3 regions of the Bradyrhizobium prioriisuperbiae genome follow, and region 2 is predicted to be linked to each of the others. Evidence: riboswitches for the same ligand, from Rfam matches in the RefSeq annotation. Region 2 holds a riboswitch; each other region holds the start of a gene.

Region 1 (10,211 bases), 1.0 Mb from region 2:
TCGCAACCGCGTCGGTGGCGTCGAGGCCGGCCTTGCGGCGGGCGATCACTTCTTCCGCGGTCAGGCCGAAGATGAAGATATTGTCGGCGCCGACGTGTTCCTTGATCTCGATGTTGGCGCCGTCCAGGGTGCCGATGGTCAGCGCGCCGTTGAGCGCGAACTTCATGTTGCCGGTGCCGGAGGCCTCCATGCCGGCGGTCGAAATCTGCTCGGACAGGTTCGCCGCCGGAATGATGCGCTCGGCGAGGCTGATGTTGTAGTCCGGCAGGAACGCCACCCGCAGCAGGCCGCGGATGCTGGCATCGCCATTGATCACACCGGCGACATCGTTGATCAGCTTGATGATCAGCTTGGCGTAATGATAGCTCGCCGCGGACTTGCCGGCGAACAGCTTGACCCGTGGCACCCAGTCGCGGTTCGGCTCGTCCTTGATCGCCTGGTACAGCGCGATGGTCTCGATGATGTTCAGCAACTGGCGCTTGTACTCATGGATGCGCTTGATGTGGACGTCGAACAGCGACTCCGGATCGAGCACCAGGCCGAGGCGGCTGGAGATGAATTTCGCCAGCGCGGTCTTGTTGGCGCGCTTCGCCGCGGTGAAGCGTTTCTGGAATTCGCTGTCATCGACGACGGTTTCCAGCACACCCAGCCGGTTCGGATCGTCCAGCACCGTGTCCTCGCAGACCTCGCGCAGCAGGGACGTCAGCGCCGGATTGGCCTGCATCAGCCAGCGGCGGAAAGTGATGCCGTTGGTCTTGTTGGTGATGCGGTCGGGATAAAGCCCGTGCAGATCGGCAAACACGGTCTGCTTCATCAGTTCGGTGTGCATGGCGGAGACGCCGTTGACGCGATGGGAACCGACGAACGCCAGTTGCCCCATCCGCACCCGCCGCTCGCCACGCTCCTCGATCAGCGAGACCGAGGCCATCAGTTCGCTTTGGTTCGGGAATTTTTTCTCGGCGCGATCCAGATGCAGCGCGTTGATGCGATAGATGATCTGCAGATGGCGGGGCAGCAGTGCCTCGAACAGTGCCACCGGCCAGGTCTCGAGCGCTTCCGGCAGCAGCGTGTGGTTGGTGTAGGATAGTGTCTTGGTGGTGAGATCCCACGCATTGTCCCAGCGCAGGCCATAGATGTCGATCAAGAGCCGCATCATTTCGGCGACGGCCAGGCTCGGATGGGTGTCGTTGAGCTGGATCGCCGCGGCTGACGGCAGTGACTGCAGGCTGCCATAGGCGCGCAGTTCGTTGGCCAGGATGTCCTGCAGCGAGGCCGAGACGAAGAAATACTCCTGTCGCAGCCGCAACTCGCGGCCGGCTGGCGTCTCGTCGCTCGGGTAGAGGAATTTGCAGATCGCCTCCGCCCGCGTCTGTGCGGCGACGGCGCCTTGATAGTCGCCGGCATTGAAGGTGTCGATCCGCAGCGGGTCGGCGGCCTTCGCGCTCCACAGCCGCAAGGCATTGATGTGCCGGCCACGCCAGCCGACGATCGGGGTGTCATAGGCGATCGCCCGCACCGTCTCCGACGGGCGCCAGAACTCGCGGGTGTGCCCCTTGTCGTCGGTCTGGATGCTGACCTGCCCGCCGAAGGACACGCTGTAGACGGTTTCGGGACGCTGGAACTCCCAGGGATTGCCGTAGGCCAGCCACTCGTCGGGAAATTCCTGCTGCCGTCCATCCACGATGATCTGGCGGAACAGCCCGTGTTCATAACGGATTCCGTAACCGGTGGCCGGAATATCCAGTGTCGACATGCTTTCCATGAAGCAGGCGGCCAGCCGCCCCAGGCCGCCATTGCCCAGCGCGGCGTCGGCCTCGAACTCCCGCAGCTCGGCGAAATCCAGCCCGAGCTCCTCCAGCGCCTGCTTGTACACCGGGAACACGCCGAGATTGGTCAGCGCGTCGGTGAACAGACGGCCGATCAGGAACTCCAGCGACATGTAGCAGACGTGCTTGCGCCCGGCATCGAAGTTGCGGCGGTCGGTCTGAAGCCAGCGCTCGACGATGCGATCGCGCAGCGCCAGAGCGGCAGCCGTATACCAGTCGCGCTTGGTCGCCTGGGCCGCATCCTTGCCGATCGAAAGCGTCAGCTTCTCGAGGATGGCTCCCCGGACCTCGGAGGTGGTGATCTGACCGGCCTCGGCGCCGGAAAACGCGATGAACTTTTCCAAGTCAGCATCCCCATTTGCTGCTGCGTCACGAAGCCATGATCCAAACCGGTTAAAAGACCGCAGCGACAGGACGCGAATGGGCCGGAGTCTAGGGGATCGATCCCGCGCATGCCACCCTTCGACCGCACTGATGTGAGGCGAACATTGCCTCTGAAAGTGGCAATTTCAGGCGGAACCGGCTGCTGCTTTTTTCCGCCACACACTCGCCAAATGTGCGGAACGGTTTTTGCAACGCAACGTTAAGCGTATCGGCGGGGTTGTTATGTCGATCAGGGTTCTCTTCGTCACCTCCGAACTCGAGGAGTATGTCCGCGTCGGCGGACTGGCGTCGGTGTCGTCGGCCTTGCCGCGGGCACTTCGGGCGCGGACTGATGTCCGGCTGATGCTCCCGGGCTACCGCTCGGTCCTGTCGCGGCTTGGCCATATCGATATTATCGGCCGCTGTCCCGCACTCGCTGGTCTGCCCTCATGTGCGATCGGCCGCACCACCACCAGCGACGGGCTGCACGTTTATATTTTGATTTCTCCGGAGCTCTACGACCGGGAAGGGACACCCTACAGCGATGCCAACGGCAACGACTGGCGCGACAACGACATCAGATTTGCCCGGTTTTCCTCGGCTGCCGCGTTTCTGGCCGCCGGCCATGTGGATCCGCAATGGCGCGCCGACGTGGTGCACGCCAACGACTGGCAGGCGGCGCTGGTGCCGGCTTATGCCGTCTGGAACAAGCTCAACATCCCGACCATCCTGACCATCCACAATCTGGCTTACCAGGGACTGTTTCCGAAAGACACCCTGCGACGGATCGGCGCGCCTGCGAGTTCATTCCACATCGACGGCGTCGAGTTCTACGACAAGGTGTCGTTCCTGAAGGGCGGGCTGGTCTATGCCGACCATCTCACCACCGTGAGCGCGACCTACGCGCGCGAAATCACCACCTCCCAGTTCGGCTGCGGGCTCGACGGGCTGCTGAAAAAGCGTGCGAACGCAGATCAATTGACCGGCATTCTCAACGGCATCGACGAGACCTGGGACCCGCGCACCTGTCCGGAACTGACGACGCCGTTCGGTGCCGGTGACTGGAAACAGAAGAAGGCCAACGTCAATCACATCCGCCGCCAGTTCAATCTGGCGCTGTCGCGCGGGCCGTTGTTCGGCCTGGTCGCGCGGCTGGTGCATCAGAAGGGCGTCGACCTCGTGCTGGAGGCGGCCGAGACCATCGTGGCATCAGGCGGACAGATCGTGGTGATGGGGCGCGGCGAGCCACGGTTCGAGCGGGCGTTGCAGGAGGCACAGAAACGCCGGCCGCAATCGATCGGTGTCGCCCTCGGCTTCGAGGATGGGGAGGCCAAGCGGATTTTCGCCGGCAGCGATTTCACCCTGATGCCGTCGCGTTTCGAGCCCTGCGGCCTCAGCCAGATGTATGCCCAGCGTTTCGGCTCACTGCCGATCGGACACAAGACCGGGGGCCTGGCCGACACCATCGTCGATGGCCGCACCGGTTTCCTGTTCGACGAACCGTCGACCGAATCCTTCCTCGGCGCGGTCTGCCGTGCCTTCGGCACTTACGGTCACAAGCGGCAGCTCAATTCGATGCGCTCGGACGCGATGGCGAGCTCGTTCGCGTGGCGGGATTCGGTCGCGGCCTATCACGGCCTTTACCGCCAGGTCGCGCAGGTGGCGTAACCGTTTAAATCGGAGTTATCCGCAGCCCGCCTCACGGCCGCTTCGGAATCTCCAGCCCGCGTTGCACCGCCGGGCGGGCGAGGCAGCGCTCCAGCCAGGCCGGCACATGCTTCAGTGCCTTGTAGTCGACGAGATCGCCGGCGCCGTAGAAGCCGACCAGGTTGCGCACCCAGCCGAGCAGCGAGATGTCGGCAATCGAATAGGCATCGCCCACGATCCAGTCGCGGTCCGCGAGCCGGGTCTCCAGCACGCCGAGCAGCCGCTTGGATTCGGTGACATAACGCTGCAAGGGACGCTTGTCTTCATAGTCCTTGCCGGCGAACTTATGGAAGAAACCGACCTGGCCGAACATCGGGCCGACCGACGCCATCTGGAAGAACACCCACGCCATGGTCTCGTAACGCAGCGCCGGATCGCTCGATAGCAGCTTGCCGGTCTTCTCGGCGAGATAGATCAGGATCGCACCGGATTCGAACAGGCCGATCGGCTTGCCGTTGGGGCCGTTGGGATCGATGATCGACGGAATTTTGCCGTTCGGATTCAGCGACAGGAATTCCGGTCCGAAGGTTTCGTTCTTGCCGATGTCGATGGTGTGCGGCTCGTAGGGCAGCCCGATCTCTTCCAGCATGATCGAGGCCTTGACGCCGTTTGGTGTCGGCAGGGAATACAGCTGCAGGCGGTCCGGGTGCTGCGCCGGCCAGCGCTTGGTGATCGGGAAGGCTGTGAGGTCGGACATGCGGAAGGCTCCGGTGGGATCGGATGACAAAAATTCCGGGCGACCATAGCGAGGCGGTGGGGCGGCGCAAGGCCGTCGGCCGCATACGTTGGATCGTCGCATCGGCAAACATGGGAGGCTGCCGTTCGCTCGGCAATCGTTGCATCGCGACAGGGCGCTGTTAGTCTGCAGACCCGCAGCCCCCGCCGCTGTATCCGATCTCCCGCCCTTCGCCTTACGGTGTCCTTCATGACTCATCATCATCTGCGCGCAAGCCCCGAAACCTGTCATTGGGGGTTCTTCGATGCCACCCTGAAGCCGGTTCTGACTGTTGCCAGCGGCGATGAAGTGACGGTGGATACGCTCAGTGGCGGCCCGGAAGTGCTGCCGGACGCCAGCCGCTTTCGCATCCTGCCCGAACACGCGGAGGTCCATGCCAAAAGCGAGCGGCTGCTGCCCGGCCATATTCTCACCGGTCCGATCGCCGTCGATGGTGCCGCGGTTGGTGATGTGCTGGAAGTCGAAATCCTCGACATCAAGCTGCGGCAGGACTGGGGCTGGAATCTGATCCGTCCGCTCAGCGGCACGTTGCCGGACGATTTCCACGAGACGCGGCTCATCACCATTCCGCTCGACGAGCAGCGTTTGGTTGGCCGTTTGCCGTGGGGGCTCGATCTGCCGCTGCGGCCGTTCTTCGGAGTGATGGGTGTCGCGCCGCCGCCGGCCTGGGGCCGCATCGGCTCGCTCATTCCCCGCGCCATGGGCGGCAATCTCGATAACAAGGAGTTGATCCCGGGCGCCAAACTCTATCTGCCGGTGTTCGTGCCCGGCGCTCTGTTTTCCTGCGGCGACGGCCACGGTGTGCAAGGCGACGGCGAGGTCTGCGTCACTGCGATCGAGACCGCGCTGCAGGGCCGCTTCGCGTTCAGGCTGCGCAAGGACCTGCGGTTTACCTATCCGCGGGCCGAGACGCCGACCCATTACATCACCATGGCGATGGATCCGGATCTCGATCAGTGCGTGGTCAAGGCATTGCGCGACATGATCGTGTTGCTCGGCGAGATCGGAAAGCTGTCGCGTGAAGACGCCTACACGCTGTGCAGCCTGGCCGCTGACCTGCGCGTGACGCAGACGGTCAACGGCTCCAAGGGCATCCACTGCATGATCGCGAAGTCGGTCGTGCACCCCTGATCTTGGACGGCTTCGACCGGCCGGATGGTCAGGCGTCGGCCAGCCGCCGCAAGGTGGCGCGAAAGCTGACGCTGCGCGATCCCACCAGTGCCGTGCCGTAGACAACGGCTCCCGTCGCATCGTGTTTTCCGGAAAAACCGACGCTGACGTCGCGGCCACCGAACACCGGATTGCCGCGGGATTGGGTGTGCTGATGGGTGACGAGTTCGCCCCGCCATTTGTCCGGTCCGGTCTCGTAGTTGCCGGTGTAGTAGAAATAGCTGTCGCCGCCGTGAATGGCGCCGTCGCGCAGCACGATGACGCCGGTCGCGCGGGCGTCCACGCCGTCCAGCATGTCGATGGCAATCGTGTAAAGCCCGTTCCTCATGCTTCGTCCGTTCCACCCGGCCGCGCGGAAGCATTTTGATCATCGGCCTCACAATACTGTGACGGCGGCCGGTTCGACAGCTCGTTTTCTGCGGTGATTTGCAGCAGAGCGGCCGAGACGGACCGTGGACAAGGGCGACGTCTGCCCGTATCAGTCGGCGAAAGCCGGGCCACACTCATGAACAAGACGGAGGACCAAATGAACCACCGCAACCTCGGCCGCAGCGGCCTGAAGATCTCGCAGCTTTGCCTCGGCACCATGATGTTCGGCGACGCCACCGATGAGGTGACGTCTGCCACCATCGTCGCCAAGGCCCGGGACGCCGGCATCAATTTCATCGACACCGCGGATGCCTATTCGCAGGGCAAGTCGGAAGCGGTCGTCGGCCGGGCCATCGCCAGGCACCGCCACGATTGGGTGCTCGCCACCAAGGCGGCGAACCCGATCGGCGAGGGCGTCAACCGGCGCGGGCTGTCGCGCAAATGGCTGCTGCAGGCGGCGGATGAGAGCCTCGCGCGGCTCGGCACCGACTATCTCGACATCTATTATCTGCACAAGGAAGACCACACCACGCCGCTGGAGGAGACGTTGCGGGCGATGGGTGATCTCATTCGCCAGGGCAAGGTGCGTTACTTCGGCGTGTCCAACTATCGCGCCTGGCGGATCGCCGAGATCTGCAACATCTGCGATCGGCTCGGTATCGACCGGCCAGTGGTCAGCCAGCCCTATTACAACGCCATGAACCGGATGCCGGAGGTCGAACAACTGCCGGCCTGCAATTTCTACGGTCTTGGCGTTGTGCCCTACAGTCCATTGGCGCGCGGCGTCCTCACCGGAAAATACGCCCCCGACAGCAATCCGGAGCAGGGCACACGCGCGGCCCGCAAGGACACCCGGATGATGCAGACCGAATGGCGTCAGGAATCGCTGCAACTGGCGCAGACCATCCGCAAGCATGCGGAAGCGCGTGGAATCACCGCCGGGCAGTTCGCGGTGGCCTGGGTGCTGAACAATCGCTTCATCGATGCGGTGGTCGCTGGGCCGCGCACCGAAGAGCAGTGGGACGATTACGTCAAGGCGCTGGCCTATCGTTTCACCGCGGAGGACGAGGCGCTGGTCAACAGCCTCGTCACCACCGGACATCCCTCGACGCCGGGCTTCAACGATCCGGCCTATCCGATCGAGGGCCGGCCGGTGCGCAACGGCGCGTGAGGCGGATGGGCCGACGATCGTCATTGTCGCGAATAAAGCATCTCCACCCACAACAGTCATCACCGGGCTTGTCCCGGTGATCCCGCTTAGGGACGCAGTGCGCCCCTAAGCGAGGTTGCCGGGACAAGCCCGGCACGACAAAAGTACAATCATTCTGACGCCGCGTTCCGGGCCATGAAGGTCTCCGGCGAGCCGTCTTTCGGATCGACGAAGATGATGTCGGTCGGTTGCCGCCGCGGCGTGTCGATCGACAGAAACACCACCGGCTCCTCATAAAGCTCAGGCATGGCATGCACCGTGCCGCGCTCGAAGAACAGCAGTTGTCCCGGTGCGAACTCGCTCTTGGTGGCGGGGTCCTTCATCCAGAAGGTGCCGCGCCCGGAGAACACGTAGAGATATTCGTCGCAGGTCGCATGATAGTGCGGTGGCGTCGGGCGATAGACCCGAAACACCCGTGCGCTCGCCTGCTCGCGATTGGTCAGATACGTGTCGACCAGCAGCGTCTTGGCTGAAGGCGGTAGCGCGTCGGCGATCGCCTGGATGTTGAACTGTCCGGTGGACGCCGTGGTGTCGTCGGTCATGCTGAACCTCTCTGTTTGCCGCGAGCCTAGCAGACCCTGCGGCGAAAGGCCTGCCATGGCGAAGCAACAGGCCGTGAGCTCTTGCCAGAGCCGATTTTCCCGTTTATGCCATGCGCACCATCAAGAGTTGAGCTGATGCTCAACGCCAACCTGCTCCCGAGCAAGGTGGCGTTCCCTGCGACAACAGGGAGATGCGGCCGATCCGGCAACCAAACGGGACCGCCTCGCATCGCCCTTTCCCATGATGGATGAGATTGGCCAGAGGTGCGTGATGAACGAATCCCAGCAATTTGCGAGCGACAACTATTCCGGCATCTGTCCGGAAGCCTGGCAGGCGATGGCCGCGGCCAATCAGGGCCACGCGCCCGCTTATGGCGACGATCACTGGACCGAAAAGGCGTCGGATGCCTTCCGTGCGCTGTTTGCGACCGAGTGCGAGGTGTTCTTTGCCTTTAACGGCACCGCGGCGAACTCGCTGGCACTGGCGGCGCTGTGCCAGTCGTATCACAGCGTGATCTGCTCGGAGGCAGCTCATGTGGAAACCGACGAATGTGGCGCACCGGAGTTCTTCTCCAACGGCTCGAAGCTGCTGGTGGCGCCGTCCGCCGACGGCAAGCTGACGCCGCAGGCGATCCGCGCCATCGCCACCAACCGCAGTGACATTCATTTTCCCAAGCCGCGGGTGGTGACGATCACCCAGCCGACCGAGACCGGGCTGGTCTACAGCGTTGAGGAGATCCGCGCGATCTCCGCTACCTGCCGCGAGCTCGGCCTGCATCTGCACATGGACGGCGCGCGGTTCGCCAACGCCTGCGCCAGCCTCGGCTGCAGCCCGGCCGACATGACCTGGCGCGCCGGCGTCGACGTATTGTGCTTCGGCGGCACCAAGAACGGCATGGCCGCGGGCGAAGCCATCTTGTTTTTCGATCCGAAGCTGGCGGAAGATTTCGATTACCGTTGCAAGCAGGCGGGGCAGCTCGCCTCGAAAATGCGTTTTCTCGCCGCACCCTGGGTCGGCATGCTGGACACCGGCGCCTGGCTGCGCAACGGCGAGCATGGCAACGCCTGCGCGAAGCGTCTGCTGCGGCAGATCGAGGGGCTGGGCGGGGTGGACATCATGTTCCCGCCACAGGCCAATGCGGTGTTCGTGCGGATGCCGGAGGCGAAACTCGCGACCCTGCGCGAGCGCGGCTGGCGCTTCTACACCTTCATCGGCGGCGGCGCCCGCTTCATGTTCGCCTGGGATGCGGATGCCCAGCGCGTCGATCAACTCGCCGCCGACATCAGGCAGATAACGGCGGCGTGAGCTGATCACGCGCCCGGTGCATTCGCACTTGTGCGTGTTGCGCCCGGCGGGTTGCCGATCACCCGCTTGAAGGCGCGGCTGAAGGCGGCCTGCGAGCCATAGCCCAGGCGCTCGGCGACGGCGTCGATCGGCAGGTGGTCGCGGCCGATCCATTGCGCCGCCAGCCGCATCCGCAGCTCGGTGAGATAGCGCAGCGGCGTCATGCCGGTAACCTCCAGGAAGCGCTCGGCGAACACCGAGCGTGAACTGCCCATCACGGTTGCAAGCTCGGCCACGGTCCAGTTTCGGCCCGGCTCGCGGTGCAGTGCCGCGATCACGCGGCCGAGCCGCGGGTCGCGCAGCGCCGCCACCCAGCCATTGGACTCGCCGCAGCCGCATTCAACCCAGGCGCGGACGATGAAGGCCGACACCACGTCCGCAAGCCGCGCCAGAATCCCGGCAAAGCCGGCGCGCTCGCCGCGAGCTTCGCGCTCCATGGCCTCCAGCATCGGCAGGATTTCGGGATAACGCTCCAGCAGCGTGCCGACGAACATCATGCCCGGCATGAGCGCGACCAGCGGGTGCATGCTGCCGAGGTCGAATTCCATGCAGCCGGAGAAGATCAGCACGCCTGTGCCATCGCAGGCGGTGTCGCCGCAGGCCTGGATCGCGTCGATGCTCCTGCAGATCGGGACGCTTTCGAGTGCGGTGACATGGCGGCAAGGCAGGTCCGGCTGAGAGACGAGATCGTGGGTGCCACCCTGCGGCAGCAGCACCGCATCGCCGGTGCTCAGTGGGTTGATCGTGCCGTCGGCACAGCGCAGGAACACCGGGCCGCGCGCGACAAAATGGAATTGCGCCCGCCCCTCCACCGCGCCGAAGCGCAGCCCGAACGGGGGCGTGATCTGGATGCGGCGATACGACAGGCCAACCAGACGCATCCCCATAAGCAGTTCGCTCACGAGGTCGGCGGGGAGGGGCGTCGCCTCCGCCGGCTTGCCAT
Region 2 (10,211 bases):
CGCTCGCAGGCTGGATGCACAGGGCATCCCCGCAATCGGGATCACCGAAGGGGTTCGTCCACATCCGATCCGTCTGAATTCCAACTTGCCCTGGAGTGAGACGAAGCCGGCCGAGCTTGCCAATTCGTGCATCGCCAAGTGGCGCTCATTCGTCGACAGGTCCTTGGCGATGGAACGCGTATCTGTTGTCGACGGACAACTCTTCCACGGCAATCTGACGACGCTATTCTTGCTCGAAGCCGATTTCGACTTGATTGCCGGATACTGTCGGGACGTTGTCGCAGTCATCAAGCCTCCGAGCCCCCTGCTCGTCTATTTTCACCAGGAGGATGTCGACAGCGCAATTCACGCCGTCTCGACGCAGCGAGGCGAGACATGGGTGAACTATCAGATCAATTGGAAACTGGAATCGCCGTACGCAAAGAGGCGCGGCCTGGCGGGCCTCGACGGCCTCATCGTCCTTTATCGTCACTATCGGGCACTCACCGATCAGCTGTTTGCGGATGTCGAGATCCCCAAGATCAGCATCGAGAATTCGCGGCAGGAGTGGGCGATATACGACGGCATGATCGATCGCGCGTTGAACAACGTAAACGCAATTTCGAAAATGCCGATTTGATGTCACAGAACTGGCACCAAGCAAGCAGGCCGGCGCGTGTTTGAGATTGTACGACGAGGCTGCTGGTCACCGGTCGTGACAAGCTAGTGCGGCGGAACGGGGCGAGACAACCGGCTATTTTCCAGCAGAAGCTGCGCCCTCGCATCGCCGCCGAACGAGGCGCTACCGCTGTCCCGGCACATTGCTTTCAATCTGCAGAAAATTTGAATCACATTGGCGGGCTTAACCTTACCGGGGCATAGCGGTGCATAGCCCCAACTATTCCCTAATCTGGGATCGTCGGCTCGCTAGGAAGGATGCGCTCAAAACAGCCGGTGATTCGATGCAACATCAAAAATCAGAAACACCTTCCAAAGCACCTTCCAGGTTCGTCGCATTCGGACGGCGCAAGATCATGCCGAGCGTCTGCGTGCTCGACGGCAAACAACACATCCGTACATTTCTGGTCGAAGCGCTCGAAGAGTTGGGACTGCTCACGACCGAATGCCGGGATGCGCAGGAGCTGGATGCGCGGCTCGCCCAGCAGCACATCGACCTCGTGGTGCTGGGACTGTCGGCCGGAGGGGTGGAAGCGAGCCACGTGCTGACGTGCCTCGCCGCCCAATCGTTCGAGGGCCAGGTCCTCGCACTCGGCCCAGCAGGTTCGCCCGTGGTGGCGGCGATCCGGCAATTGGGCCATGAGCTGGGGCTTGTGATGCGGCCGACGCTCGCCACGCCATTCGGCGCCGAGAGCCTGCGCGCCAGCGTCGCCGGCCTGTTGCCGGCAGACGGAGCTCCGAGCGCACCGGTGGACGTGGCGGAGGCGTTGAAATCGGGCTGGCTGGAGCTGTGGTACCAGCACAAGGTCGACGCGCGCACCTTGATATCGCGCGGCGCGGAAGCGCTGATCCGGATGCGGCATCCGTCGTGGGGCGTGGTACCGCCGGCCTACTTCATTCCCGAAGACGGCGATCCGAATTTCCGTGGCCTGTCGGAATTCGTGATCGGCAAGGCGATCGACGACTGGCGCTATTTTCTTGGCCACAGCGGCCCCGTGGATCTGTCGATCAACCTGCCGGCGTCGTTCCTCGAAGATCCGGAGGCGATCGACCGGCTCTGCCTGCAGATGCCGAACCATCCGGCCTTCAGCGGACTGATCATCGAAATCAACGGCACCGACATCGTCCGCAGGCTCGACCTGCTGGTGGATGTTGCCAAGCAGGTGCGTTTTCACAACATCGCCGTTTCGATCGACGACATCGGCACGGACTGGCCCTCGCTGATGGGGCTCAACGATTTCCCGTTCACCGAGATCAAGGTCGATCGCAAATTCGTCAGCGGCTGCGCCGACGACAGCCTGAAACGCAGCGTATGCCGCCGCATCATCGATCTGGCGAACAGCTACGGCGCGCGAACCGTCGCCGAGGGCGTCGAGACGCGCGCCGACCTCATCGCCGTGCACGAGATGGGCTTCGATCTCGCGCAGGGCTTCCTGTTCGGCAAGCCGGTGGCGCCGCGAAAGTTCGCGCGTTCCTCGCTGTCGCGGCCACTGGCCATGCTGGATTAGCGCGGCGCCATGCGAATGGCACCGTCGAGCCGGATGGTCTCGCCGTTCAGCATCGGGTTCTCCGCGATGTGCACGGCAAGCGCGGCGTATTCGTCCGGGTGTCCGAGACGGGAGGGATGCGGGACTTGGGCGCCGAGGCTTTTCTGCGCCTGCTCGCTCAGGCCCTTCAGCAACGGCGTGAGGAACAGGCCGGGCGCGATGGTGTTGACGCGAACAAGCGACTGGGCGAGGTCACGCGCGATCGGCAATGTCATGCCGACAATGCCGCCCTTCGACGCGGAATAGGCAGCTTGCCCGATTTGTCCATCAAACGCTGCGACGCTGGCGGTATTGATGATGACCCCGCGCTCCTCCCTCACAGGTTCCGTCGTCACCAGACGTTCGGCGACAAGCCGGATCACATTGAACGTCCCGATCAGATTGATGTTGATCACGCGCTGGAATGCAGCCAGCGGATGAACGCCGTTCTTGCCCACGGTCTTGATCGCATCACCGATGCCGGCGCAGTTGACCAGGATGCGGGGAATGCCGTGACGCGCCTCGCTTTGCGCGACAGCGGCCCGAACCTGCTCTTCGCTGGTGACGTCACCCGTGATCGCGAGCCCGCCGATCTCGCTGGCGACGGCCTCTGCGTCCGCCGTGTTGAGATCGAACACCGCGACACGCGCGCCCTTGGCAGCCATCGCACGTGCGGTCGCGGCGCCCAGTCCCGAGCCGCCACCGGTAATCAACACAGACAGATTATCGAGCTTCATGATTCAACCTTCAAAAACAGCGAATGGAAACCACCGCGGCAACGCGGCTGCGCGATCGGGACGATTCCTTGACAAGTGGCCAGCAGCCGTCGCCCTCCGCCCGGCAAAAAACCTGTCCCATGAGGCCTCCTTGCGTCTACAACCTGATGGGCGGTCAATTCGTGCTGCTCGAGAATGGTTATAGTATATAATTATTCTCGGAGGTGTCAATTCACGCACGGAGGCAGACGTTCGGAATGGGACAGTCCAATGGAACTTCCACGCAAAACGACACGCCCGCCGCGGGCGCAGCGGAGAAGGCCGGGCGAGACGATCTCGACCTGACCGCACTGCGGCAGACGCCGGGCTTCATGATCCGGATTCTGCAGCTTCAGATCTTTGAAGACTTCTTCGCATTTTTCGCCCCGCTGGGCCTTTCTCCCGCCGAACAGTCGATCCTGATGGTCGTCCAGGACAATCCGTCGGTGACGCAGACCGAGGTTGCCGGGGCGCTGAAGATTCAATTGCCGAACCTGGTCAAGATCCTGGCCAAGCTCGAGGCTGCGGGACTTCTGAAACGCAAGCGCTCGCTCCGGGACAAGCGCGCCGTCGAGCTGAGCCTCACGCCTGCCGGCCACACGACCGCCGAGAACGCCGCGAAACAGGGCCTCGCGTTCAATGCCCAAGTGCTGTCGGCGCTCACCCCGCGTGAGCAAGATCAGTTTCTGGCCATGCTGACGCGCCTGGTCGCCACGCGTGCGACGATACAGGACAGAAAGCCGGATTGAGGATGGGTTGTAGCGGCGCGCAGGATCAGGGCGCGCGGAAATGCTTCGACAGTTTTAGGCCCTGGCCCTGATAGTTGGAACTGATGCGCTGGCCGTACAGCGCGTCGGGTCGCGACAGCATCCTCTCGTACACGAGCCGTCCCACGACCTGGCCATGCTCGAGGATGAACGGCACTTCGCGCGAGCGCACCTCCAGCACGGCGCGCGAGCCCTGCCCGCCGGCACCGGCATAACCGAAGCCGGGATCGAAGAACCCGGCATAATGCACGCGGAATTCGCCGACCAGCGGATCGAACGGCACCATCTCGGCGGCGAAATCCGGCGGCACCTGGACCGCCTCCTTGGAAGCCAGGATGTAGAACTCGCCGGGATCGAGGATCAGGCTACGATCGGCGCGGGCCTTGATCGGCTCCCAGAATTCATCCACGGCATAACCGCCGCGGCGGTCGACGTCGACGACGCCGGTGTGACGCTTGGCGCGGTAGCCGACAAAGCCGTTCGATCCCTCGCCGGAGAGATCGACACTCAAGGCCAGCCCGTTGCTGAGATCGGCATGGTCGCTGTCGACAAGCTTCTCCTGGGCGTGCAGGGCTTCCAGCGCCGCCGTGTTGAGCAATGCATCGCCGGCGCTGAAGCGAATCTGCGACAGCCGCGATCCCTCGCGCAACAGCACCGGAAAGGTTTTCGGGCTGATCTCGGCATAGAGCGGACCATGATAACCCGCTTCAATCATGTCGAAGCGGCGGGTGCCGTCGGCGATGACACGGGTGAACACGTCGAGCCGGCCAGTCGAACTTTTCGGATTGGCCGCAGCCGAAATCGAGGGCGGCAGCGCCAGGCTTTCCAGCAGCGGCGCGATGTAGACGCAATTGGTCTCCAGCACCGCGTCATTGGACAGATCGATCTCGTGCAGCTTGAGATCGTCGATGCGCTCGGCGACGGTGGCGCCGGGGCCCGGCAGGAAACTGGCGCGGACGCGGAAGGCCGTGCTGCCGAGCCGCAGGTCGAGGCTGGCCGGCTGGATCTGGCTTTCAACAAAAGGGTATTCGGGCAGGATCACGCCGGCATCCGCCATCGCCGCGATCAGGCGATCGGGCAGAATTCCTTTGGAATCGGCTGGCAACGGCAATGTCACGATCGGGCCCCTGAGTTCCCCTTGGCTCCCCGCTGGAAGCCGTTTGGCTCCACCTAACCCACGAAAATAAGGGCTTTTATCGGTTACCTGAAGCCCGTCTTGACGAAAAGCCCACCCCGGATTAAGACGGCGACTTATCCCGTGGTCATTTGAGCCGGCCGGCTTGCAGCCACGTTAAATAAATCGCTAAACAGGCCGGGGACACATGTGATCCCGGCCGAACGCTTGTTCAGGCCGGTTTTTTTATGGCCAACTCAGGTTGGCCAGTCTGGAGTCACGATGTCCGAGTCACCCAAAACGCCTTCAAACAAGGCAACGAAAGCCCCCTCTGCCACTGCCCACTACCGCCCCGAAACCCGGCTGGTGCATGGCGGCTCGCTCCGCTCGCAATATGGCGAAACATCCGAGGCGCTGTTCCTGACCCAGGGGTTCATCTACGACAGCGCGGAACAGTGCGAAGCGCGCTTCACTGGCAAGGACCCCGGCTTCCTCTACTCGCGCTTTTCCAACCCGACGGTCGCGATGTTTGAGCAGCGCATGATCGAGCTCGAGGGCGCGGAAGCCGCGCGGTCGACCGCCACCGGCATGGCCGCGGTGACCACCGCGATCCTGGCCCCGCTGCGCACCGGCGATCACGTGGTGGCAGCCAAGGCGCTGTTCGGCTCCTGCCGCTATGTGGTGGAAGACCTGCTGCCGCGCTACGGCATCGAGTCCACCCTGGTCGACGGCCAGGATCTCGACCAGTGGCAGAAGGCCATGCGCCCCAACACCCGCAGCTGCTTCCTGGAAAGCCCGACCAATCCGACACTGGAGGTGGTCGACATCGCCGCGGTGGCCGACATCGCGCACAAGGGCGGCGCGCGGCTCATCGTCGACAACGTGTTCGCCACGCCGATCTGGCAGAGCCCGCTGCAGCTCGGCGCCGACGTGGTGGTGTATTCGGCGACCAAGCATATCGACGGCCAGGGCCGTTGCCTCGGCGGCGTGATCCTGTCGTCGGAGCAGTTCATCCAGGACCACATCCACAATTACCTGCGCCAGACCGGCCCGTCGATGTCGCCGTTCAATGCCTGGGTGCTGCTGAAGGGACTGGAGACGCTGGCGATCCGGGTGAAGCAGCAGACCGAGAGCGCAGCCGCGATCGCCGACGAACTGGCCAAGCACCCGAAAATCTCGCGGCTGATCTATCCCGGCCGCGACGATCATCCGCAGGCCGCCATCGTGAAAAAGCAGATGCGCGCCGGCTCGACCCTGATCGGATTCGAGGTCAAGGGCGGCAAGCCGGCGGCGTTCCGCACCCTGAACGCGCTGAAGCTTGCGAAGATCAGCAACAACCTCGGCGATTCCAAGAGCATCGTCACCCATCCGGCGACCACGACGCATCAGCGCCTGACACCGGAAGCCCGCGCGGAGCTCGGAATTTCGGAAGGTTTCATCCGCTTCTCCGCCGGCCTCGAGCACCGCGACGATCTGATCGAGGACCTGCAGGCGGCGCTGGAGACGGCGTAACTTGAATCTCGGCGTGTAGGGCGGGTTAGTCTTACTGCGTCATGATTTTTCTGCGCGTGGGTGATGCTGCGACGGCGCCGCAACAAGGGCATCGTATGATTGTTTTGCTGAGGGCCCGGCTCAACCGCACGCGCATGGTTGCGATCGAGTTCGGGACGTGGCGTTCAGGCCGCAAGGGCAGATCCTCTGGGTCGATAATTGTCGGGTAAGGGAGGGACCTGGACTGGCGCGGCGGAACAAGTTTCTGAGGGGGGAATCGTCGCCTGTTCGGCGATCAGGAAGCCGTAGGCCGCGATGCACAGGGTTGCGTGATGATGGAAGCCACGCCAGCCGCGCCCCTCGTAGTGACCGAGCCCGACCTCCTGCTTGAGCTCCTGATAGTCGCGCTCGATGCGCCAGCGCAGCTTGGCCAGATTGACGAGCTGCGTGAAGCTGACGTTCTCCGGCAGCGTGGCGAGCCAGTATTTGGTCGGCTCTGCTTCGCCCTCCGGCCATTCGATCAGCAGCCACTCCGGCGACAGCTTCTCGGGGATCAGTTTGTTGTACCCGACGCGGACACGCACCCGCGCAAAGCGCGAGGATAGCTGGTCGGCCGAGCCTTCCCGCCACGCCACCGTGCGCCAGGCCTGCTTCGGGAGACTGAGTGCCACTTTTTTGGCCGAGACCAGTTCGGGCTCGTCGCGGCGGCCGGTGTTGTTCATCGGCTTGTCCATCCGCCGCGGGCCGCTGCCAGGGGCCCACATCAAGATGGTCGGCACGATGCCGACCACGTAAGGCAAGCCCAATTCTGTCATGCCGGCACGCAGCCGCGCGTCCCTGCCGTAGGCCGCATCCATCAGCGCGACGCCGCGTGGCAGACTGCTCTCGCAGGCCCAGCGGATTTGCTCCAGCGCGATCTGCGGCTTAGTCTTGAACTTGATCTGCTTCGGCACGCCTGCCTTCTTCCGCCGGGCACGATCCTTCGTCCAGGCTTCCGGCAAGTACAGCCGATAGGCCACCGGAAGGCTGGCGGCATGATTGGCGATCGAGAGCGACACCGCCACCTGGCAATTGGCCTGCTTGCCGAGCTGCCCGCAATATTGGTGGTGCACGCCGACCGAATGCTTGCCTTGCTTGGGGAACGAGGTGTCGTCGATGATCCACGCCTCGATCGGCCCGCTCTTCTCGATCGCCGGCAGCACCAAATCGCGCACCTTGGTCAGCACGTCCTCGTCCGACCAGGCCGCGTTGGCGACAAAATGCAGCAACGACTGATGCTGTGCCGCCGTGCGCGCTGGAGCCGTCCGCGCCGCCATCGGCTCCACGCTCTTGCGTTCCCCAGGCAGCATCAGGCCCGTGCAATAGTCGCGCAGCGGTCTCGTCCGCTCCACGTGACCGATCACGCTTCCAAGACCGGCTACATACTCCGCAAACCGCGTTTCGCTATCCCCACCCTGATCGAGATTCATCCGGCCCTCCGCGCGCCAAATATTGAATCTCCTCAATTACTTGATTCTCAGCCTCAATGACTGCGACCGTCTGACTCAGTAGGATTAGCGCAGCGTAACCCGCCGCTCCACGAGCAACGCAGCAATTGTGAATGGCGGATTACGCTGCGCTAATCCGCCCTACGCGCTGCAGCGCGCGGTAGCGGCCTACATCGGCCGGAACGTCAGCACATGCGACGGCACTTCGACGCCAGCCTGCACCCGATCGACCGACTTGATGATGGAATCCCCGAGCAACTGGGCGAAGCAGGCATAGCCCCAGTCGTTCATGTGCAGGCCGTCCTTGATGACGAAATCATCAAACGGGATTTTCCGATCGTTGTGCCACTCTTTCATCACCGCGAAGCGCGGGAACACGCCGACCTTCATGACACGGGCGGCGCGGCCGATCACGCCGACCATCTTGTCGGAATCCTTCTCCCGTGCCGCTGTGGTGGCCGGGACATATTGCGGATCGACCAGCACGATATCGGCGTCGATGGCCTTCAGCCGCTTGATGCCGTCCTCGAGCATGCCCATGGTTTCGTCGATATCACCGCCCCTGATGACGGTGTTGGTGCCGAGCTGCCAGATCACCAGATCCGGCTTCTGATCAATCACGCTGGTCTTCAGCCGCTTCATCATTTCCGGCGTGTCCTCGCCGCCGATGCCCTGGTTCATCACGCTGATGTCGGCATTGGGATAACGCCGCCGCAACTGATCGGCCAGGCGATTGGGATACTGGAACGCCGGTGAGCTTGCGCCGAAGCTCGCCGTCGACGACGAGCCGAACGCGATGATGGAGACATGCTCGCCCGCTGCGATCTTGCGCGCCACGTGCGGCAGCGAGGCTTCGAATTTCATGTCCTTCGGGGTCGAGCACGGCACGCGGCTGAAAATATCGCTGGCGCTTTTCGCCACCGACTTCACCGCGTCGATGGCCTTGCCGGTCGCGCTTTTGGTCGCGGGCGCTGCGGCATCAGGCTTGACGGAGGCGACATCTCCGGTCGCCTGGGCCCGCGACATCTCGGACGTTCCGAACGTCGAGAGCAGCAGAACGGCAATAGCAGCGAAAATATCGATGGCCCAGGCAGTGGGGCCGGCAGGCTTAAATCTCATCAGCGCTGAATCCTGAGCTCGGCTGTGTTGACATGAGCCGCCTCGATCACAAACGCCGCCAGCGTCTGACCCAGGCACTCATGGACACGCTTCGCCAATCCAAAACCATGGTGCGTGTTGAACAGGTCGAACAGACCGCTCTCGTTCCAGTGTCGCATGATGGCGAACCGGTCGAACAACGGCACATTATGTTCCTGCGCGCCCACCCGCATGTTGTCGAGATACGGCGCGACGGTAATCATCGTCTCCATACGGGGACTGTACTGCAAATTCATCAGCAAAACATCGGATCCGGCGCCCTGCAGGGCTGTCACGCCATCGTCTATTGCAGCGCGAAAATCATCCGGATCGACCGATTTGACGGCATCGACGGTTCCGGTCTGCCAGATAACCAGGGTCGGCTTGCGGTCTTTTGCAAGCTTTTCGAGCCCCTCGGCCGCCTCCGCCGCGGTCTTCTTGACCTGGATGTCGGTCGAGACGTTGACCGTCACGCCGGTCAGCTTCTCGCGGAGCGCCTTCTCGAGCCGTGCGGGATAGGACGTGCTCAATCCGTCCGGCCCGGCCAGCACCGACGAGCCGCTTCCGACCACCAGGATGTCGAGCCGCTGCCGGGTCTTGATGGCGTCAGCGACTTTGGTCAGCGGGTTCTCGCTGGCGAGCAGGTAGGCTGGCACCTCGCAGTCGTTAGGGCCCCCGGCCTGGGCCTCCTGAGACGCCGCGGGTGGAACCTTGGTTTCCGGTTGTGAAGGCTGAGCCTTCAACTCCTGCGGTAGCGAGGGATCCTGCATTGCCGGCGCCGAGACCGGCGCTTTGGCATCTTCGGCGCGCGCCGACCCGCCGGCCACAAGGCCCGCGAGCAGCATCATAACCTTGATGCTGGAGCTGATTGTCACAACTCCCCTCCTGCCATATCGGCGTTTGCACCCGAGGCCTTCGCGCGCGCACCGCTCTTGTCGGCGACCCGCTTGTACCACGAAAACAGCCACGCCGCGGTGGACATCACGACAACTCCGGTCACGCTGATGGTGAAGTGCATCCATGCACCACCTGCAACCTCGGCCAGCACGAAATGGCCGGCAAACGCCAGAAACACGCCGAGACAGAAAATCTCAAGCGAATGCTGACCGCAAAGCACAAGTGGACGCAGCCATATAGACTTTAGTCCCGGCCAGTCCTTATGCAGAAACCGGACCGTGATCGCCGCCAGCGCCAGGAAATGCGCAAACCGCAGCACATCCAGATCGGTCTTGTTGATCGGGTACATCCACTGCTCGAGCAGCCGCGGCATCAGCGGG
Region 3 (10,211 bases), 2.0 Mb from region 2:
CGACGACATCGCGTTTGCGCCCGACGGCACCATGGCATGGACCGCCTTCATCTCCGGCGATCTCTATGCCCGCAAGGGCGACGGCCCGATCAAGAAACTCGCCTCGGGTCTGCCCGGCATCAACTCGCTCGCCTTCCGCAAGGACGGCCGGCTTTACGCAACGCAGGTGTTTCTTGGCGATGCCCTCTACGAGATCGATGTCGAAGGGGTGAAGCCGCCGCGCAAGATCATGGACAAGATGGGCGGACTCAACGGCTTCGAATTCGGGCCCGATGACAAGATCTACGGCCCGCTCTGGTTCAAGGGCCAGGTCGCCAGGGTCGATGTCGACAAGGGCGAACTCAGCGTCGTTGCAGATGGCTTCAAGACGCCCGCCGCGGTCAATTTCGATTCCAAGGGAAATCTCTGGGTGGTCGATACCGCCACCGGCCAGCTCACCCGTGTCGATCCCAAGACCGGCGCGAAGAAAATGATCGCGCAGCTGAAGCCGTCACTCGACAATCTCGCCATCGACGACAAGGACCGGATCTTCGTCTCCAATATGGCCGACAATGGCATCCAGGAGGTCGACCCGGAAACCGGCAATGCCAGGCAAGTGATCATCGGCAAGCTGGCGCTGCCCGGCGGCATCGGCGTGGTGTCCGATGGCGGCAAGGACACGATCTATGTCGCTGACGTGTTCGCCTATCGCACCGTCGATGGTGCGACCGGCGACGTCAGCGAGATCAGCCGCATGCATGCCGACGGCGTCACGCTGGACTATCCGATGAGCGCAACCGCCAGGGGGGACACCGTGCTGCTGTCGAGCTGGTTCACAGGCACCGTGCAGTTGATCGATCGCAAGACCGGCAAGACCATCGAGATGCTGCATGACTTCAAGGCCCCGCACGACGCGATCCGGCTCAATGACGGCAGCGTGCTGGTCAACGAGTTGGGCACCAAGTCGCTGATCCGCGCCAGCGACCACGGCAAGGACCGCAAGACCGTCGCCGGCGATCTCGCCGGTCCGATCGGGCTGGTCGAGGGAGCCGCGGGCACGATTTATCTGACGGAGGCCTATGGCGGCCTGCTGTCAAAAGTCGACCTGGCGAGCGGCGCCAAGACGGTAATCGCCAAGGACCTGAAAATGCCGGAAGGGCTGGCGCTGACACCATCAGGCAAACTGGTGGTGGCAGAGGTCGGCGCCAGGCGCCTGATCGAGGTGGATCCGCAAAGCGGCGCGGTGACCGAAATCGCCGCCAACCTGCCGATCGGCCTGCAGGCCGCGCCGGGTGTGCTGCCGAGCGACATCCCGACCGGCGTCGGGGTGGGCGCCACCGGCACGATCTATCTGTCGTCGGACATCGAGAACGCGATCTACAAGCTGACGAAGAAATAGCCGAAAAAAATGGCCGGGGTTGGCCCCGGCCATCGCTCTCGTGACAATCCTCGCCGTCAATGTGTGGTGTGTGGCCCATCTTGCCGCAGCGCGGGCCTGCCCGAGCTGCGCGCCTCGAACGCGCCGTCGTCGAAGCCTTCGACAGCCTTGCCGTTGAAGGTCAGGCCCTGCTTGCCAGCCGCGAGCTTCACGCTCTCACCGTCGCGAACCTGGCCGCTCAGGATCATCTCGGCAAGCGGATCCTGCACGCTGCGCTGGATCACTCGCTTCAGCGGCCGGGCGCCATAGGCAGGATCCCAGCCCTTGTCGGCGAGCCAGTCCCGCGCGGAGGGCTCCAGCTTCAGCTCGATCTTGCGCTCGTCCAGCAGCTTCTGCAGCCGGCCGAACTGGATCTCGACAATACGGCCCATCTCGCTCTTCTGCAGCCGGTGGAACAGGATGATCTCGTCCACACGATTGAGGAACTCGGGACGGAAGTTCGCCCGCACCGCCGTCATCACCAGATCGCGCACGGCGCTGGTGTCCTGGCCCTCTGGCTGGTTGACCAGGAACTCGGCGCCGAGGTTCGACGTCATGATGATCAGTGTGTTGCGGAAGTCCACCGTGCGGCCCTGGCCGTCGGTGAGACGTCCGTCGTCGAGCACCTGCAGCAGGACGTTGAACACGTCCGGATGCGCTTTCTCGATCTCATCGAACAGCACCACCTGATAAGGCCGCCGGCGCACCGCTTCGGTGAGCGCGCCGCCCTCGTCATAACCGACATAGCCCGGAGGCGCACCGATCAGCCGCGCCACCGAATGCTTTTCCATGTACTCCGACATATCCATGCGAAGCAGCGCGGTCTCGTCGTCGAACAGATACTCCGCAAGCGCCTTGGTCAGTTCGGTCTTGCCGACACCGGTGGGCCCCAAGAACATGAACGAGCCGATCGGCCGATGCGGATCCTGCAGGCCGGCCCGCGCGCGGCGAACCGCGGTTGCCACCGCCCGCACCGCTTCGGCCTGCCCGATGACGCGCTTGCCAAGACTCTCCTCCATCTTGAGCAGCTTCTCTTTCTCGCCTTCGAGCATCTTGTCGACCGGCACACCGGTCCAGCGCGACACCACCTGGGCAACGTGATCGGCGGTCACGGCCTCTTCGACCATGGCGCCATTGCCCTCATTCGCCTCGATATCGGCCAGCCGCTTCTCCAGTTCCGGAATCCGGCCATAGGCCAGTTCACCCGCGCGCTGGAATTCACCCCGGCGCTGGGCGTTGGCAAGTTCGACGCGATACTGATCGAGCTCGCTCTTCAGCTTCTGCGCGTCGGACAGCTTGCCTTTTTCCGCGCTCCAGCGCGATGTCAGATCCGCCGAACGCTTCTCCAGGTCCGCAAGTTCGATCTCAAGCGTCTGCAGCCGGCTCCTGGAGCCCGCATCGCTTTCCTTCTTCAGCGCCTCCTGCTCGATCTTCAACCGGATGATCTCGCGATCGATCGTATCCAGCTCTTCCGGCTTGGAATCGACCTGCATCTTCAGTCGCGCGGACGCCTCGTCGACCAGATCGATAGCCTTGTCGGGCAGGAAACGGTCGGTGATGTAGCGGTTGGACAGGGTGGCCGCGGCCACGATGGCGCCGTCGGTGATGCGCACGCCGTGGTGCTGCTCGTACTTATCCTTCAAGCCGCGCAGGATCGAGATGGTGTCTTCTACGGATGGTTCGGACACGAACACCGGCTGGAAACGCCGCGCCAGCGCCGCGTCTTTCTCGACGTGTTTGCGGTATTCATCGAGGGTGGTCGCGCCGATGCAATGCAGCTCGCCCCGCGCCAGCGCTGGCTTCAGCAGGTTCGACGCGTCCATAGCGCCATCCGCCTTGCCAGCCCCGATCAGGGTGTGCATTTCGTCGATGAACAGGATGATGCCGCCTTCGGCTGACGTTACCTCCTGCAACACGGCCTTCAGCCGCTCCTCGAACTCGCCACGATATTTCGCGCCCGCGATCAGCGAGCCGAGATCGAGCGACAGCAGCTTTTTGTCCTTGAGACTCTCCGGCACGTCGCCATTGAGGATACGCAGCGCCAGGCCCTCGACGATCGCCGTCTTGCCCACGCCGGGCTCGCCGATCAGCACCGGATTGTTTTTGGTGCGCCGCGACAGCACCTGGATGGTGCGGCGGATCTCTTCGTCCCGGCCGATGACCGGGTCGAGTTTGCCGTCCCGCGCGGCCTGGGTCAGATCACGGGCATATTTCTTCAAGGCGTCGTAAGCGTTTTCCGCCGAGGCGCTGTCGGCAGTGCGGCCCTTGCGCAGCGCATTGATCGCGGCGTTGAGGTTTTGCGGCGTCACGCCGCCCTTTTTCAACAGCGCGCCGGCATCGCTGTCCTTGTCGAGGGTCAGCGCCAGCAGCAACCGTTCCACCGTAACAAAGCTGTCGCCGGCTTTTTCGGCCGCCTGCTCCGCGGCGTCGAACAGTCGCGCCGTTCCCGGAGCAAGGTAAACCTGCCCCGCGCCGCTGCCCGACACCTTGGGCATCTTCGCAAGCGTGTCCTCGGTCGATTTCAGGATGGTCCGCGAATTACCGCCGGAACGGTCGATCAAGCCGCCGGCCAGCCCTTCATTGTCGTCCAGCAAAACTTTCAGCAGATGCAGCGGGGTGAACTGCTGATGCCCTTCGCGCAGCGCCAGCGATTGGGCGGACTGGATAAATCCGCGCGCACGTTCGGTATACTTCTCGATATTCATGATGGTCCCTTCCCTCGGCCTGCCTCGAATGCCCCGTAGGCACATTCCCGGCATCGTCATTGGGTTTCCCCGGGCGTCGCTGATGTCCGTCAACACGCCCGTGGTCGTCCGGTCGGTCTGGTATTGCCCCGATCCTGCCCTGATGTGGGAGCGGACACCAGCAAACGGAAGAGGTTAGCCGGCATTTTCGGTTAATTTCCGCGGTCCTAAGCGCAGGATTCTGGCAAGTTACGCCGGGACGGATTAGACCATCGCCATGACCGACACCGGCACCCTCGAGAAGATCTATCGCTACCCGGTGAAGGGTCTGTCCCCCGAACCGATGGCCCGCACGACGTTGCAGGCCGGCCAGACGCTGCCCGCCGACCGGCGCTACGCCATCGAAAACGGACCCAGCGGGTTTACGCCCGCCACCCCGCAGTATTTTCCCAAGATCAAGTTCCTGATGCTGATGCGGAACGAGCGTCTAGCGTCGCTGGAAACCCGCTACGACGAAGCCAGCCACGTCCTGACCATCTGCCATCACAAGGAAGAAGTCGCCCGGGGCAATCTGGAGACCGACGATGGCCGCGCCGCCATCGAGGCCTTTTTCGCCACCACTTTCGCCAAGGACCTGCGCGGGCCACCAAAGGTCCTGTTCGCGCCCGGCCACAGCTTTTCGGACGTCCCCCGCAAGGTGGTGTCGATCATCAACCTGGCGAGTGTGGCCGACCTCGAAACCATGATCGGCCAGAGCGTGCATCCGCTGCGGTTCCGCGGCAATCTCTATGTCGCCGGATGGCCGGCGTGGCATGAGTTTACGCTGCTGGAACAGACGCTCGCGATCGGCGAAACGCGTCTGAAAGTGATCAAGCGGATCGTGCGATGCGCGGCGGTGAACGTGGATCCTCTCACCGCGCTGCGTGACCTCAGTTTGCCGCACGACATGTTGCGGCACTACGGTCACGATGATTGCGGCGTCTATGCCGAAGTGATCGCCGACGGCGAGATTGCCGCCGGCGACCGGATATCGATCGTCAACTCGGATCCGTCAGCTTGACGGCATGACGTAGGCATAGATGCGGCTGCGCGGATAAACCGATTCCGCCACGCGACGACTGTGATTGCCGGACACGACAATCGGATTGCCCTTGGCATCGATGCCGCTGACGATCCCGACATGACCGCCACCGCGGCGGCCCATCACTGCGATCGCACCGACCTGCGGACCGGGCAAACGCTGGCCATAGCTCGCGAACGATCGCGCCATGTCGGAGCCGGTACCCTTATGGCCTGAGCGCTGCAGCACCATGTTCATGAACCGCGCGCACCACAGCCGGCTGCGGCCGGTGGGATTGCCGCCGATGTAACGGCGCGCTTCGGCAACGACATCCGATCCGCCGAAAGCGGGGGCCGGGCCCGCGAATGCGGGATTTTCCCACGGCGACACCGATGCGGATGCTTCGGACTGCGGAGCGCGCAGACGCCGCGCGTGCCGGTAATGCCGCGCCGTGTGATGATGCCGAACATGATGAGAATGGGCATGAGCGTGGCGGCCTGCGCCGTGCGATGGCCTCGCCGAGGCCGGTGTCGCGAGAGCGACGATTGCCACCGAACACAACGCAAGTGCGACGTGCCGCAGCGGCAGGCGAAACGTACCAACTTCAGTCATTCATAATCCTCAGTGACACCCCTCGTTCCCGACGGTCCCGCAAAAGGAACCGCCTATCCGGGCGCGAAAAACGAATGTGGTGTGACCTCAGCAAGGCGCGAGATGGCCCTGAGGGAACCATTTCGTGGTGATGTCGCGATGATAATGTGACGATGAAGTGGAGAGGTTTGCCGCGATGTCGCCGGAAAACCTAAGCGATTATTAACCGCGCATCTTTCGAAAAAATGATCGCACTTTCTCGCAAGAAAACGCTCGTTTCAGCAGCGCTCACGAACGATCTGCAAAAGCGCTATCCGCCGTTTGGATGATGCCCGGCGAGGTCGCGGCGGCTAAGTAGAAACACGCCCTGCTCGCCGAACATGTTCCAGAACCACCACGGCGCATTGAGACGAAGCGGCCGCCCGTACGGATTAAGCGCAACCGCCCGCTCCATCTTGACGTTGATCTCGTCGCAGAGCTGGACGAAATCCTTGATGGTGCAGAAATGAATATTCGGCGTGTCGTACCAGGTCGCGGGCAGGTTGTCGGTGCGCGGCATCTGGCCCTTGACCAGCAACTGCAGCCGCATCTTCCAGTGACCGAAGTTCGGGAACGACACGATGGCACGCCGCCCGATCCGCAGCATATGTTCGAGAACGACGCGCGGCTGCCGCGTCGCTTGCAGGGTTTGCGACAGGATCACATAGTCGAAGGAATCGTCGGGATAGTCGACCAGGTCAGTATCGGCATCGCCCTGGATCACGGCGAGGCCTTTGGCGACACAGCGATTGACCCCCTCGCGCGACAATTCAATGCCGCGGCCGTCAACGCCGCGACCTTCCAGCAGCCGCAGCAGATCGCCCTCGCCGCAGCCCACATCGAGCACCCGCGAGCCGGGTTCGACCATCTGCGCCACCAGCAGGTGATCGCCGCGATAGTTTTCCGCGCCTTGCGGCAAAGCAGCCGAGAGCGACCACGCGTGATCGTGCGTCGTCATGAGCTCATCTCCGCCTTGCGCAGGCCGCGTGTCACCGCGGCGGACTCCAGAAACGCGCGGACGATATCGGTGAATTCCGGCACATCCAGCAGAAAGGCATCGTGGCCCTTGTCGGTTTTGATCTCAGCGAACGACACCCGCGCGCCGCCCGCGTTGAGCGCATGCACGACCTCGCGCGATTCCGAGGTCGGATACAGCCAGTCGCTGGTGAACGAGACGACGCAAAACCGCGTGCGGGTGCCCTTGAATGCTGCGGCCAGCGCGCCGCCATGATCGGCGGCAACGTCGAAATAGTCGCAGGCCCGCGTCAGATAGAGATAGCTGTTGGCATCGAACCGCTCGACGAACGTCGAGCCCTGATGCCGCAGATAGCTCTCCACTTCAAAATCGGCGTCGAATGAGAAGGTCGGCATCTGGCGGCCCTGCAACCGCCGGCCAAACTTGCGGTGCAGCGCTGCATCCGACAGATAGGTGATATGCGCAGCCATCCGCGCCACGCCGAGCCCGCGATGTGGGCGCACGCCGTGCTCGAAATAGTGCCCGTTGCGCCAATCCGGATCAGCCATCACCGCCTGGCGCCCGACTTCATGAAAGGCGATGTTCTGCGCCGAATGGCGCGTGGCGCAGGCGATCGGCACCGCCGAGAACACACGTTGCGGATAGGCCGCGGCCCACTGCAGGGCCTGCATGCCGCCCATCGAACCACCGACAACCGCAAACAGCGTCTGGATGCCGAGAGAGTCGATCAGCATCGCCTGCGCGCGGACCATGTCCGGGACGGTAATGACAGGGAAATCCAGCCCCCAAGGCTTTCCGGTTGCCGGATTGGTCGACGCCGGGCCGGTGCTGCCGAGGCAGCCACCCAGCACGTTCGAACTGATGACGAAATAACTGTCGGTGTCGATCGGCTTACCCGGGCCGACCATGGTCTCCCACCAACCGGGCTTGCCGGTCACCGGGTTCACGTTTGCGGCATGCTGATCGCCCGTCAGCGCATGGCAGATCAGGATCGCGTTGGAACGGTCGGCATTGAGCCGGCCGTAGGCCTGATAGGCAATCTGGAACGGCGCAAGATCAACGCCGCAGTCGAGCCGCAGCGGCAGGTCGGCGCCGAGCACCGCAACCAGCGAGGTCGGATGATCCGCCTCACGCGCGTGCTCCGGCATTGCTGCCGTCTGGCTCTGAGACGACTGTAAATTTGCCATCCTGGTCCCGGCCTCCCGATGAGGTTTTGCCACCGAAAATCAGGTCATAAAAAAACCGGCCTGAACAACGGGGTTCGGCCGGGATCACTTGTGTCCCCGGCCTGTTTAGCGAGTTGTTTAACGTGGCTGCAAGCCGGCCGGCTCAAATGACCACGGAATAGGCAAAAGGTTTAATCCGACTGAGGTCCCTCGTCAAGACAAGCAGGGCACGGCGGAGTGCCTCACGCCGCGATTGGTTACCCGAGCGGCTCATGTTTTCTTTGCTTTCGCGCACCGTCTTTCCTATCAATGGCTTGTCCAGCCTGCAGATTTGACCGAACCGGCCATGCCTTGCGGGCTCCATGCCGCAAGGTTTTGAAGATGTCCAAATCGCCCCCCGCACCGCCGATGCTGCAGGAGCTGCGTCGCGAGATCGACCGGATCGACGAAGAGGTGCACAGCCTTTTGATGCAGCGCGGCGACATCATCGACCGGCTGATTTCGGTGAAGCAGACCCAGGAGGTCGGCTCGGCGTTTCGCCCGGCACGCGAAGCGGACATGATGAAGCGGCTGGTGCAGCGCCATCGCGGCATCCTGCCGCTCGACACCGTCGAGAGCATCTGGCGTGTCATCATCTCGACCTTCACCTATGTGCAAGCTCCGTTCTCGGTGCATGCGGATCTGTCGCCGGGCGACTCCGCCATGCGGGACTCCGCGCGCTTCCATTTCGGCTTCACGGTGCCGTTTATCTCGCACTTCAGCGCGGACGCCGCCGTCGAGGCCGTGGCAAAGTCCAAGGGCGACCTCGCTTTGGTATCCGCCACCTCGAGCCGCGCGCCTTGGTGGATTCCACTGGAAGCCGCGGGCGTTCCCAAGATCATCGCCCGACTTCCCTTCGTTGAGCGCGCCGATCATCCTGCCGCTCTGCCGGTGTTCGTGATCTCGCGCGTCGCCGACGACGCCATGGTCACCGACGTCGAAATGTGGAGCATCCGCGTCTCCGGCTGGAATGCGGAGGTGGCCCGCGCATTGTCGCCTCTGGCCGAAATCGTCGCGGTGCCGGACACCTTCGACGGCGCGGCCCTGCTGGTGTCGGTGACCAAGCAAAACGCCATCGACAAGATCAAGGCGACACTGCTCGCCGCCGGCGCCTCGGTGCGATCATCAGCCCTCGTCGGCAGCCACGCAACGCGCTATACGGTGGCCGCGAATGGCGCCACGGGGCCAGGCTGACCCGCCCATAACCGCTGAAATCCGATATTACTGAACTATAGAGTTTTTCTGGAGTCCGATCCAATGTCTCGCCCCGTGCCGAAGCCCGGCATCCTCGATATTGCGCCCTACGTCGCCGGCAAGAGCGGCGCTGGCCTGAGCGGCCGTGTGTTCAAGCTGTCCGCCAACGAGACCCCGTTCGGGCCCTCGCCGAAGGCGATCGAGGTCTACAAGACCGCGGCCTCTCATCTTGAGGACTATCCGGAAGGCTCTTCGCGGGTGCTGCGCGAAGCGATTGGCCGCAAGTTCGGGCTCGATCCTGACCGCATCATCTGTGGCGCGGGATCCGACGAGATCTTGAATTTCCTCGCCCATGTCTATCTCGGCCCGGGCGATGAGGCCATTCACACCGCGCACGGCTTTCTGGTCTACCCGATCGCCACCATGAGCAACGGCGCGACCAACGTCATCGTGCCCGAGACCGACTTCACCGCCAATGTCGACGTCATCCTCAAGGCGGTGACGCCGCGCACGAAGCTCGTGTGGCTCGCCAACCCCAACAACCCGACCGGCACCTACCTGCCGTTCGACGAAGTCAAGCGGCTACGCAATGGCCTGCCCTCGCACGTGCTGCTGGTGGTCGACGCGGCGTACAGCGACTACGTCTCGCGCAACGACTATGAATCCGGGATCGAGCTCGTCGCGACCACCGACAACACGGTGATGACGCGAACCTTCTCGAAAATCTACGGGCTGGCGTCGCTGCGCATCGGCTGGATGTACGGCCCCGAGCATATCGTCGACGCGGTCAACCGCATCCGCGGCCCGTTCAACGTCTCGACACCCGCCATGCTCGCCGCCGTCGCGGCGTTGGAGGACACCGAGCACTACGAGATGTCGCGTACGCACAACGAGCGCTGGCGCACATTGTTGACCGAAGATATCGGCAAGCTCGGCCTGAAGGTGACGCCGAGCGTCGGCAACTTCATCCTGATCCATTTCCCGCTCGACAAGGGAAAAACGTCCGACGAGGCAGACGCCTTTCTCACCCAACGCGGCCTGATCCTGCGTGCGCTGAAGAATTACA

Evidence for each region. Region 2 has a riboswitch for S-adenosylmethionine ahead of RS897_RS06935 (O-succinylhomoserine sulfhydrylase). Riboswitches for the same ligand answer to the same signal wherever they lie in the genome.
Region 1: another riboswitch for S-adenosylmethionine. It lies ahead of RS897_RS02145 (threonine aldolase family protein); the one in region 2 lies ahead of RS897_RS06935 (O-succinylhomoserine sulfhydrylase).
Region 3: another riboswitch for S-adenosylmethionine. It lies ahead of metX (homoserine O-acetyltransferase MetX); the one in region 2 lies ahead of RS897_RS06935 (O-succinylhomoserine sulfhydrylase).

The regions. Positions count from the first base shown of each region.
Region 1 covers NZ_CP135921.1:448,772-458,982, reverse strand. The annotation lists gene RS897_RS02180 (glycogen/starch/alpha-glucan phosphorylase) at 1-2,170, opposite strand, end outside; gene glgA (glycogen synthase GlgA) at 2,433-3,857, shown strand; gene RS897_RS02170 (glutathione binding-like protein) at 3,889-4,593, opposite strand; gene RS897_RS02165 (acetamidase/formamidase family protein) at 4,822-5,763, shown strand; gene RS897_RS02160 (GrlR family regulatory protein) at 5,792-6,130, opposite strand; gene RS897_RS02155 (aldo/keto reductase) at 6,329-7,342, shown strand; gene RS897_RS02150 (cupin domain-containing protein) at 7,492-7,923, opposite strand; SAM-I-IV-variant riboswitch at 8,036-8,146, shown strand; gene RS897_RS02145 (threonine aldolase family protein) at 8,195-9,229, shown strand; gene RS897_RS02140 (AraC family transcriptional regulator) at 9,235-10,211, opposite strand, start outside.
Region 2 covers NZ_CP135921.1:1,476,610-1,486,820, forward strand. The annotation lists gene RS897_RS06910 (P-loop NTPase family protein) at 1-619, shown strand, start outside; gene RS897_RS06915 (EAL domain-containing response regulator) at 1,014-2,165, shown strand; gene RS897_RS06920 (SDR family NAD(P)-dependent oxidoreductase) at 2,162-2,920, opposite strand; gene RS897_RS06925 (MarR family winged helix-turn-helix transcriptional regulator) at 3,157-3,687, shown strand; gene RS897_RS06930 (2'-deoxycytidine 5'-triphosphate deaminase) at 3,713-4,822, opposite strand; SAM riboswitch at 4,954-5,033, shown strand; gene RS897_RS06935 (O-succinylhomoserine sulfhydrylase) at 5,102-6,331, shown strand; gene RS897_RS06940 (IS701 family transposase) at 6,496-7,779, opposite strand; gene RS897_RS06945 (SGNH/GDSL hydrolase family protein) at 7,966-8,916, opposite strand; gene RS897_RS06950 (SGNH/GDSL hydrolase family protein) at 8,916-9,809, opposite strand; gene RS897_RS06955 (OpgC domain-containing protein) at 9,806-10,211, opposite strand, start outside.
Region 3 covers NZ_CP135921.1:3,499,904-3,510,114, reverse strand. The annotation lists gene RS897_RS16510 (Vgb family protein) at 1-1,378, shown strand, start outside; gene clpB (ATP-dependent chaperone ClpB) at 1,435-4,101, opposite strand; gene RS897_RS16500 (MOSC domain-containing protein) at 4,358-5,140, shown strand; gene RS897_RS16495 (TIGR02594 family protein) at 5,132-5,752, opposite strand; gene metW (methionine biosynthesis protein MetW) at 6,042-6,728, opposite strand; gene metX (homoserine O-acetyltransferase MetX) at 6,725-7,933, opposite strand; SAM riboswitch at 8,018-8,097, opposite strand; gene RS897_RS16480 (chorismate mutase) at 8,294-9,145, shown strand; gene hisC (histidinol-phosphate transaminase) at 9,209-10,211, shown strand, end outside.